DNA from 2 places in the Staphylococcus sp. GDY8P57P genome. Region 1 is predicted to be linked to the other one. Evidence: predicted binding sites of a transcription regulator. Region 1 holds the regulator's gene; the other holds the start of a gene.
What was found. The regulator Rex, encoded in region 1, represses fermentation and respiration genes when NADH is low (regulators of the CRP and FNR family bind a similar motif). The targets are predictions, from matches to a motif close to TTGTGAAATATTTCACAA.
Positions count from the first base shown of each region.

Region 2: a site for Rex is predicted at 3,149-3,166, ahead of nirB (nitrite reductase large subunit NirB). Genes of this name have one in related genera too.

Region 1 covers NZ_JAESLK010000009.1:90,727-95,306, reverse strand. The annotation lists gene tsaD (tRNA (adenosine(37)-N6)-threonylcarbamoyltransferase complex transferase subunit TsaD) at 1-574, shown strand, start outside; gene abc-f (ribosomal protection-like ABC-F family protein) at 940-2,883, opposite strand; gene KA878_RS04300 (redox-sensing transcriptional repressor Rex) at 3,124-3,762, shown strand; gene KA878_RS04295 (YeeE/YedE family protein) at 4,199-4,580, shown strand, end outside.
Region 2 covers NZ_JAESLK010000019.1:266,019-270,598, reverse strand. The annotation lists gene cobA (uroporphyrinogen-III C-methyltransferase) at 1-305, opposite strand, end outside; gene nirD (nitrite reductase small subunit NirD) at 296-610, opposite strand; gene nirB (nitrite reductase large subunit NirB) at 614-3,025, opposite strand; gene KA878_RS08155 (sirohydrochlorin chelatase) at 3,274-3,990, opposite strand; gene KA878_RS08150 (formate/nitrite transporter family protein) at 4,197-4,580, opposite strand, start outside.

The DNA.
Region 1 (4,580 bases):
GCATTTTGAAGTTATTGGAGAGACAAGAGATGATGCAGTGGGTGAAGCCTATGATAAAGTGGCACGAACAATTGATTTACCATATCCGGGTGGACCACAAATTGACAAATTAGCACAACAAGGTCAAGATACGTATGATTTTCCAAGAGTATGGTTAGAAAAAGATAGTTATGATTTTAGTTTTAGTGGTTTGAAAAGTGCTATAATCAACAAACTGCATAATTTAAGACAAAAAAATGAAACGATTGTTAAAGAAAATGTGGCAACTAGTTTTCAAAATAGTGTCGTAGATGTATTAAGTACTAAAGCGATGAATGCATGTAAGGCATATAATGTGAATAGACTTATCGTTGCTGGTGGCGTTGCAAGTAACAAAGGACTTCGTCAACGTTTACAACATTTATGTGAAGCAAATAATATCCATTTGTCTATTCCAAGTCCTAAATTATGTACGGATAATGCAGCAATGATCGGCGCAGCGGCATACTACTATTATCAAGCAGGCGTTACAGCTCATTTAGATTTAAATGGTGAAAATAACATGGACATAGAAGAAGCAACAATAGATGCTTAAATGATTTTAAAAATTTATTTTACGATAAGAAACCTCTTATGAACGTTAGCATTGTAATGCTTATGTTATAAGAGGTTTTATTTTTGAAGAAACATCATTTGATAAAGGTCAATAGGGAACATTTGTACTTATCAACATTAAGTGTATAAGTTGTGGATAAAAGGTTCTTAACAATGTGGATAGCAGATTAATTTTGTGTAAAAAATTGGTAAATGAATCAAAAATATCTTGTGGATAAGTAGGATAACTTTGTGGATAGTTGGTATTATCACATTTTAACTGTTTATAACTTTTATTGAAATTGATTCAAAAAAATAGCTAAAAAGTTATAAAATACTTTCTAGCTATTTTAAGATTAATGCGTTTTAAACATTTTCTTGTAAATTTTCCCATTCGGTCATAACTTGTTCTAATTTCTGTTCGGTTTCTTGTTTTTGATTCGCTAATGATGAAGCTTTTTCAGGATTATTAAATACATCAGGTTGCGTCAGTTGTTCATCAATTTGAGCGATTTCATTTTCATAGGATTCAATTTTAGATTCACATTCTTCAATGAGACGTTCTAATTTACGTTGCTCACGGCGTTGTTGTTTTTGTGAATCATACGTATTGATGGTGTTATTGTTTACGTTTTGATTGGAAACATCATTCTTGCTATCATCATTACGTTCATTTTCAAATGCTTCTAATGCAGCTGCTTCCTCTGTTTTCTCAATATAATATTGATAATCTCCAAGATACATCTGACCGCCATCTATATTTAAATCAAAGACTTTATTAGCTAATTGATTAATAAAGTATCGATCATGGGAAACGAATAGAATCGTTCCTTCAAAATCTTTTAATGCTTGTTCAAGCATTTCTTTAGAATCAATATCTAAATGGTTTGTAGGTTCATCAAGGATTAAGACGTTATCTCTTTGTAACATAAGGAGTGCTAATTGTAATCGTGCTTTTTCGCCACCAGATAAATCGTTAATAATTTTTTTAACATCATCTTGTACAAATAAGAAACGTCCTAATACAGCGCGTATGTCTTTTTCGTTCATAGTTGGATATTGATCCCAAACATAGTCGAGAATTGTTTTGTTGGATTTAAATTCTGCTTGCTTTTGATCATAATAGCCAATTTGTAGATTAGCACCAAAGGTAATATTACCGTCTATTTGATCTTGTCGTTGTGCGATTGTCTTAATTAGCGTCGTTTTACCTACACCATTAGGACCTATGATTGCGATATGATCGCCTTTCGTGACTTCTATGTTAATTGGAGATGTTATAGGCGCATCATAACCAATTTCAAGATTGCGAATATGCATCACGTCATTTCCTGTATTTCGATTGAACCCAAATTGAATATTGGCACTTCTTGCGTCTAACATTGGTTTGTCGATACGTTCCATTTTCTCTAATGTTTTGCGACGACTTTTTGCCATACCACTTGTTGAGGCACGTGTAATATTTTTTTCTACAAAGGTTTCCAATCGCTTAATTTCATCTTGTTGACGTTCATATTCTTGCATGCGACTTTCATAATACTTATCACGTTGCTCGATAAATTGCTCGTAATTGCCTACATAACGTTTAACATCACCAAGTGCCACATCATAGATTTGCGTGACAATCTTGTCTAAGAAGTATCTATCGTGACTGATGATGACGATGGCACCTTTGAAGTATTTTAAATAATCTTCTAACCACTTTGTTGTTTCTAAATCTAAATGGTTTGTAGGTTCGTCTAATAGTAATAAATCTGGCTCATTTAATAACATTTGTGCTAATGATAATCGTGTTTTTTGACCACCACTAAAATCGTTAATAGGTTTATCAAAATCATCTTCGTTAAAATTTAAACCATGTAGAACTGTCTTGATTTTACTTTCATATTGATAACCATCGAGTTGTTCAAATTGATTGGTTAATGATTCATAACGTTCCATATGTTGTTGATAGGCATCAGAATCATAGTCAGATGCATGATCAGCGAGCCAGTTCGTTTCTTCTTTAATTAAGCGTTCCATCTTTTTGAGATGTTCAAATGGTTTAGACATTTCTTCAAACACTGAAGCGGATGAATTAAGCGTCATTTGTTGGGTCAGGTAACCCATTCGTAAATTTTTAATTTTAGAAATATGGCCGCTATCGTAATCTTCAACACCGGCAATAATTTTCATTAAGGTTGATTTTCCAGCACCGTTACGACCTACGACTCCGATTCGTTCGCCTGTCTTTACTTCGAAATTCACACGTGTGAAAATATCATCACCATCAAATGATTTCGAAATGTCATTTAATTGCAAGAGTATCATTCAGGTTTCACCTTTCTATTTGTAAGTTTATTACTCGAAATTAAGTTGTATATTACTCTATATTTTACCATATTACTTAGTTTCTTGAAACTAAGTTATTTATTTTTAAAATGCGTTAAGGTATAATATTCCAGTATTCATAATAGGACATAAGAAAATTTTAAAAATTTAAAACGTATAGCACTCAAAATAGTTTGGATACATAGATTATAAAATTCAAACGAAAGGGGGGCATTTTAAATGGCTCAAAATAAATCTAAAATTCCACGGGCAACTTTGAAACGATTACCTTTATATTACAGATTCGTTAACACGTTAAAATCAAAAGGCATAGACAGAGTGAATTCAAAAGCGATTAGCGAGGCATTAAATATTGAATCAGCAACCATTCGTAGAGATTTCTCATATTTTGGAGAATTAGGGAAAAAAGGTTATGGTTACAATATAGATAGTTTATTAGAATTCTTTAAAACGGCACTTAGTGATAGCGATAATATACACATTGCATTGGTAGGTGTTGGTAATTTAGGTAGAGCACTTTTAACGTATAACTTTTCAATTCATGATGAAATGACCATTACAGAGGCTTTTGATGTTGATGAGCACATTGTCGGAAATAAGATTGGTGATGTGACTGTCCATCATATGAACGACTTAAAACAAGTTCTTGCTGACAAAGATATTAATGTTGTTATTTTAACGACGCCAGAAAGTGTAGCGCAACGTGTGGCAAATGAGTTAATTGAAGCAAATATTAATGGTATTTTAAATTTCACACCAACTAGAATAGAAGTACCTAATAGTGTACAAGTTCATCATATTGACTTAGGTATAGAATTGCAATCATTGCTATTCTTCATGAAAAATTATTCCAATTAAATAACGTCACTTTTATTACAGCACTCTGGGACATAAATAATATAATCATGCTATTTAGCAAATTCGCAGTTGCTGACTGAACTGATAAGGGGCTTAAACCAAGCTTTTCTCAGTTCTAGTCATCCTTGCGGGTGGGGACCCAACTAAGAGAATTTCACTAAAAAATTCTACAAGCAAAGCAAGTTGGGAGTCGGGGCCCCAACAAAGAGAATTTCACTAAGAAATTCTACAAGCAAAGCAAGTTGGGAGTGGGACGACGAATTCAAAAGAATTCTGTCCCACTCCCGTTTTGTTAGCCAACATTGAGTGAATCCAATGCAATAATTTATAGGTCGTGTGAAAAATCGCTAGAAGCATTTTATTTTAAGAAGTTGCCAAATTTAGTACAATTGATTATAATACCTTAGTAAAATAATCGGGAAAGGATGAATTAATAGTGATATGGATGATTATTAGTGGTCTTATCGTTGGAATATTATTAGGGTTTGTTATGCAACGTACACGTTTTTGTCTAGCTGGTGGCTTTAGAGACATGTATGTTCAAAAAAATAACAAAATGTTTTATGCTTTATTAGTAGCTATTACAGTCCAAAGTATAGGACTACTTATTTTAACTGGGTTAAATCTTATTTCAATACCTGATAGTACATTTCCAATTATTGGTACCATCATTGGTGCGTTTATATTTGGAATAGGTATTGTATTAGCAGGAGGCTGTGCTACAGGTACATGGTATCGTGCTGGTGAAGGTTTAATTGGAAGTTGGGTAGCACTCGTGTTATATGCAGTAACTGCGGCAATTACTAAAACAGGTGTGC
Region 2 (4,580 bases), on a different contig from region 1:
GTAACACGACCAAATATCGCTGGATCGCCACCTTTAAGACGTATCACCGTTTGATATTGTTTTGCAGCCTCAACGATTTTCAAATTGATTTCATCTTGCTGTATATGTTTCGCATAAGGTTTTTTACCGACATCAATGATTTCAGCGTCAGCTGGTGCATATTGTAGGATAAGCGGATTAACTAAACGATCATACAGAATAACGTCTGCTTTCTTAATGCATCGCTCTGCTTTTTTAGTTAAAAGGTTGGGGTTCCCAGGACCCGCACCAATCAAATATACCTTTGCCTTCTCATTTATAGACATACATATACGTCTCCATCAATGACTTCCACTTGATATGTTTCAACACATCCCGTATCTGGTTCTTGGACTTCTCCACTTCTTAAATCAACTTTTTGATCATGTAATGGGCAATAAACATAGTCACCACTCACTGTTCCTTCTGATAAAGGCCCTTGTTTATGAGGACAAATATTATTAATTGCATGAATGTCTCCACTTTCAGTTAAGAAAATGCCAATTTCTTTACCATCAACAATTACTTTTTTACCAATTAATGGTGTTAATTCTTCTAATGTCGTTACTTTAACTTTTTCCATAGATTTCATCGTTTACACCCTCTCAACTTCAAAGATTTTTTGAGCTTCTTTATCTTCAACGATTGCTTCCCAAGGTTCGCCATGTCCATCAATCGCTTTTTTAGCATCCATAATTCTATCGAATAATTCTTTTTGACGTTCAGGATCTAATAACACTTCTTTGACGTTTTCAAAGCCTAAACGATTTAACCAAGGTGCAGTTCTTTCTGCGTAAATACCTGTTTCACGATAATATTGCATTAATGCACCACATAATTGGATAACATCATCTTCAGTTTCAACAGTAGTTAATAATTTACCTACAGTAACGTCTGTACCACCGTTACCGCCAATATAAATTTGATATCCATTTTCTACTGAGATAACACCGAAATCTTTAACACCAGATTCAACACAACTACGTGGGCAACCAGATACACCCATTTTAAATTTATGTGGTGTGTCGATATATTCAAATGTTTTTTCTAAACGAATACCTAAGCGTGTAGTATATTGTGTACCAAATCGACAGAATTCTTTACCGACACAACTTTTAACAGAACGTGTTTTCTTACCATAAGCTGAAGCTGAACGCATACCTAAATCTTTCCAAACTTGAGGTAATTCTTCTTTTTTCAATCCGTATAAACCGACACGTTGTGAACCTGTTACTTTAACTAAAGGTACGTTGTATTTTTTAGCAACTTCGCCTAATCGAATCAATTGATCAGCATCTGTTACGCCACCACGCATTTGTGGAATAACAGAGAATGTACCATCGTTTTGAATATTAGCATGGTAACGTTCATTTGCGAATCGTGATTCTTTTTCATCCTGGTGATCATGTGGATATACCATATTTAAATAGTAGTTAATTGCTGGTCGACATTTAGGGCAACCATTTTTATCTTTAAAATCGAGAACATGACGCACTTCTTTAGAAGTTTTAAGCCCTTTAGCTCTGATTTGCGTTACAATTTGGTCGCGTGTTAAGTCTGTACATGCACAAATACCAGTTGGTTTTGCTGCTACAAAGTCATCACCTAATGTGCATTGTAATAACTCGCCGATTTGACCTTTACATTTACCACAAGAGTTACCTGCTTTAGTTGCTTTTGTAACTTCGTCAACAGATGTTAAACCTTTCGTAGTAATTGCATTCACAATCGTACCTTTATCGACACCATTACAACCACAAATCGTTTCATCGTCTGGCATGTCAGCAATTGATGTTACCGCTTCTTCGCCACCTTTGTATAATAATGAAACCAATGTATAGTCTTCTAAAGATTCATGTTTTTTCATCATGTTATAAAATCTTGAACCATCATCCGTATCACCGTACAACACTGCTCCGACAACTTGACCTTCACTTAAGTACACTTTTTTATAAATGTTATCTACACTATTGAAAATTTCAATCCCATGGACATTATCATTTTCAACAATTTGTCCTGCGCTGTATAAATCACAGCCAGATACTTTTAATGAAGTGAATGTTGTAGACCCTTTATAACCTTCTGTTTCTTTGCCAGTTAAATAGTCGGCTAACACTTTACCTTGTTCATAAAGTGGTGCGACTAAACCGTATACTTTGCCATTATGTTCTGAACATTCACCGACAGCGTAAATATTTGGATCTGATGTTTGTAAATAGTCGTTAACGACAATACCTCTATTTACTTCTAAGCCAGCGTCTCGAGCGACTTGTGTAAATGGACGGATACCTACTGCCATAACGACTAAATCCGTCTCAATCACTCTTCCGTCTGCTAATCTAATCGCTTCAACATCATCTTTACCTATAATTTCTTTAGAGTTTGCTTGTAACTCGATATTCATACCTTGACGTTCTAAATCTGCTTTAAGCATACCACCAGCTTTACGGTCTAGCTGCATTTCCATTAGCCATTCTGCTAGGTGTAATACAGTAACTTCCATGCCTTGGTCCATAAGACCTCTTGCACATTCAAGTCCTAACAATCCACCACCAATGACGACTGCTCTTTTTTTCGTTTTAGCGATGTCAATCATACGTTCAGTATCTTCGATTGTTCTCCAACCAATTACACTTGGTAAATCTGAACCAGGTATAGGTAATACAAATGCACTTGAACCAGTTGCAAAAATACAGATATCGTATTTAACTTCAATACCTTTTGAAGTTGTTACCGTTTGAGCGGAACGATCAACTGTTTCCACTGGGTCATTAACGATTAACTCGATGTTATTTTCTTCATACCATTCATATGGATTCATGATTGTTTCTTCAACAGTCATTTTCTTTTGTAATATATTTGATAACATAATTCTGTTATAATTCGGGTAAGGTTCTTTACCAATAATCGTGATATCAAATTGTGAATCAGAACGTTCAAGAATTTCTTCGATCGTTCTTAAACCTGCCATGCCGTTTCCAATCATTACTAATTTTTGTTTAGTCATAAAATATGCCCCTTTTATCACTTAAAATTTACTTATTTTCCATTTGCAATATTTGTTATTATTAAATGTTTGAATTTATACATTTGTTTCTTCACTGTTATTCTATAACAAATCCCCTTAAAAATGTGATTAAATTCACAAATATTAGTAAAATCGGGGAATTCCCTAATACGCTATTTGCACATAAAATAATAGGAGTAGGACAATGCATTCAATACGAATGGCGTCCTACTCCTTATAATCTGAGTTTATTTATTATCTAATTGTTCTAAACGATCACTAATAATTAATTTTAAAATGTTATCAAAGTTGATAGATGGCGTAATATGCAGTGTACCTTGAATATCCATTTCCGAAATCAGGCGTTTCACTTTATTAACAAGGCGTCCATCATATAGAAACATAGGTACAACAATTAATGTTTCATACTGCTCAGCTAATTGGTCTAAATCATTTCTGAAGGTAATATCACCATATAATGTTCGACAAAAGACAGGTACGTCTTGCTTTAGCTTCTTACCAAAGGATTTCAACTCATCATGCGCTTGCGTATATGAAAAACTACCATGCGCAATAAGAACAATGGCATGATTTACCGAAGCATCCACATTAACGTCTCGAATTCGTCTTTCAACTAAATCGACCATTAAATCGTGTGTGCCAAGTGGTTCACTAATCTCGTAATGAATTTGTGGGTGTGTTTGTTTAATGTGCGCAAGTATATTCGGCACATCTACAATATAGTGCATGGCTGAAAAAATTAATAACGGCACCACTTTAAAATGTGTTTCTCCCGCTTGAATTAAACGCCCTATTGTATTCTCAATACTTTTCTCTTCACTCTCTATAAATGCGAGTTCATATTGATAGGTTTCATCTCTTAAGAGCGACTCTAAAAATGCTTCTAACGCTTGATTTTGGTCACCTTTTCTCATACCATGTGCAACTAAAATATTGGCTACCAATCCTGTCATCCCCCTTTAATCCATGTGCAATCACAATCCATTGAATGCGTCATTAAACTTTAAATGTTGATTAAAATCATATGTTTTTCTACTAATCAAGTCAAGTCTGTTGGTTAATTTGTCACTAATAAAAAAAGTTGAGACAAACATAGGGTAGAATTCCTAATGAATTCATTATCCTAGCCGTTAATCTCAACCAATCCGCCTTATTTATTAATTAAACTATCACGTGAACCATTCAAATAGGCATAAACTAAACCAATAAAGATACCCCCACCGATATAGTTACCAATTAAAGCAAACACAATATTTTTGATAACATCTAACCATGAAAGTGCATCTAAATTATAAAACACCATGCCTGCATATAAACCTGCATTAAAGACAACGTGTTCATAACCCATAAATACGAACACGACAACTCCTGCCGCAATAAAGAACGCTCTTGCTAATCCTTCTTTAAATAACATAGATACATAAATACCAATATTAATAAAGAAGTTACAAAAGATGGCTTTAACTAAAATATTTAGCCATGTTGATTCTACTGTCTTCATATGTACTGTTTTACTTAAACTGGCAATCATTTC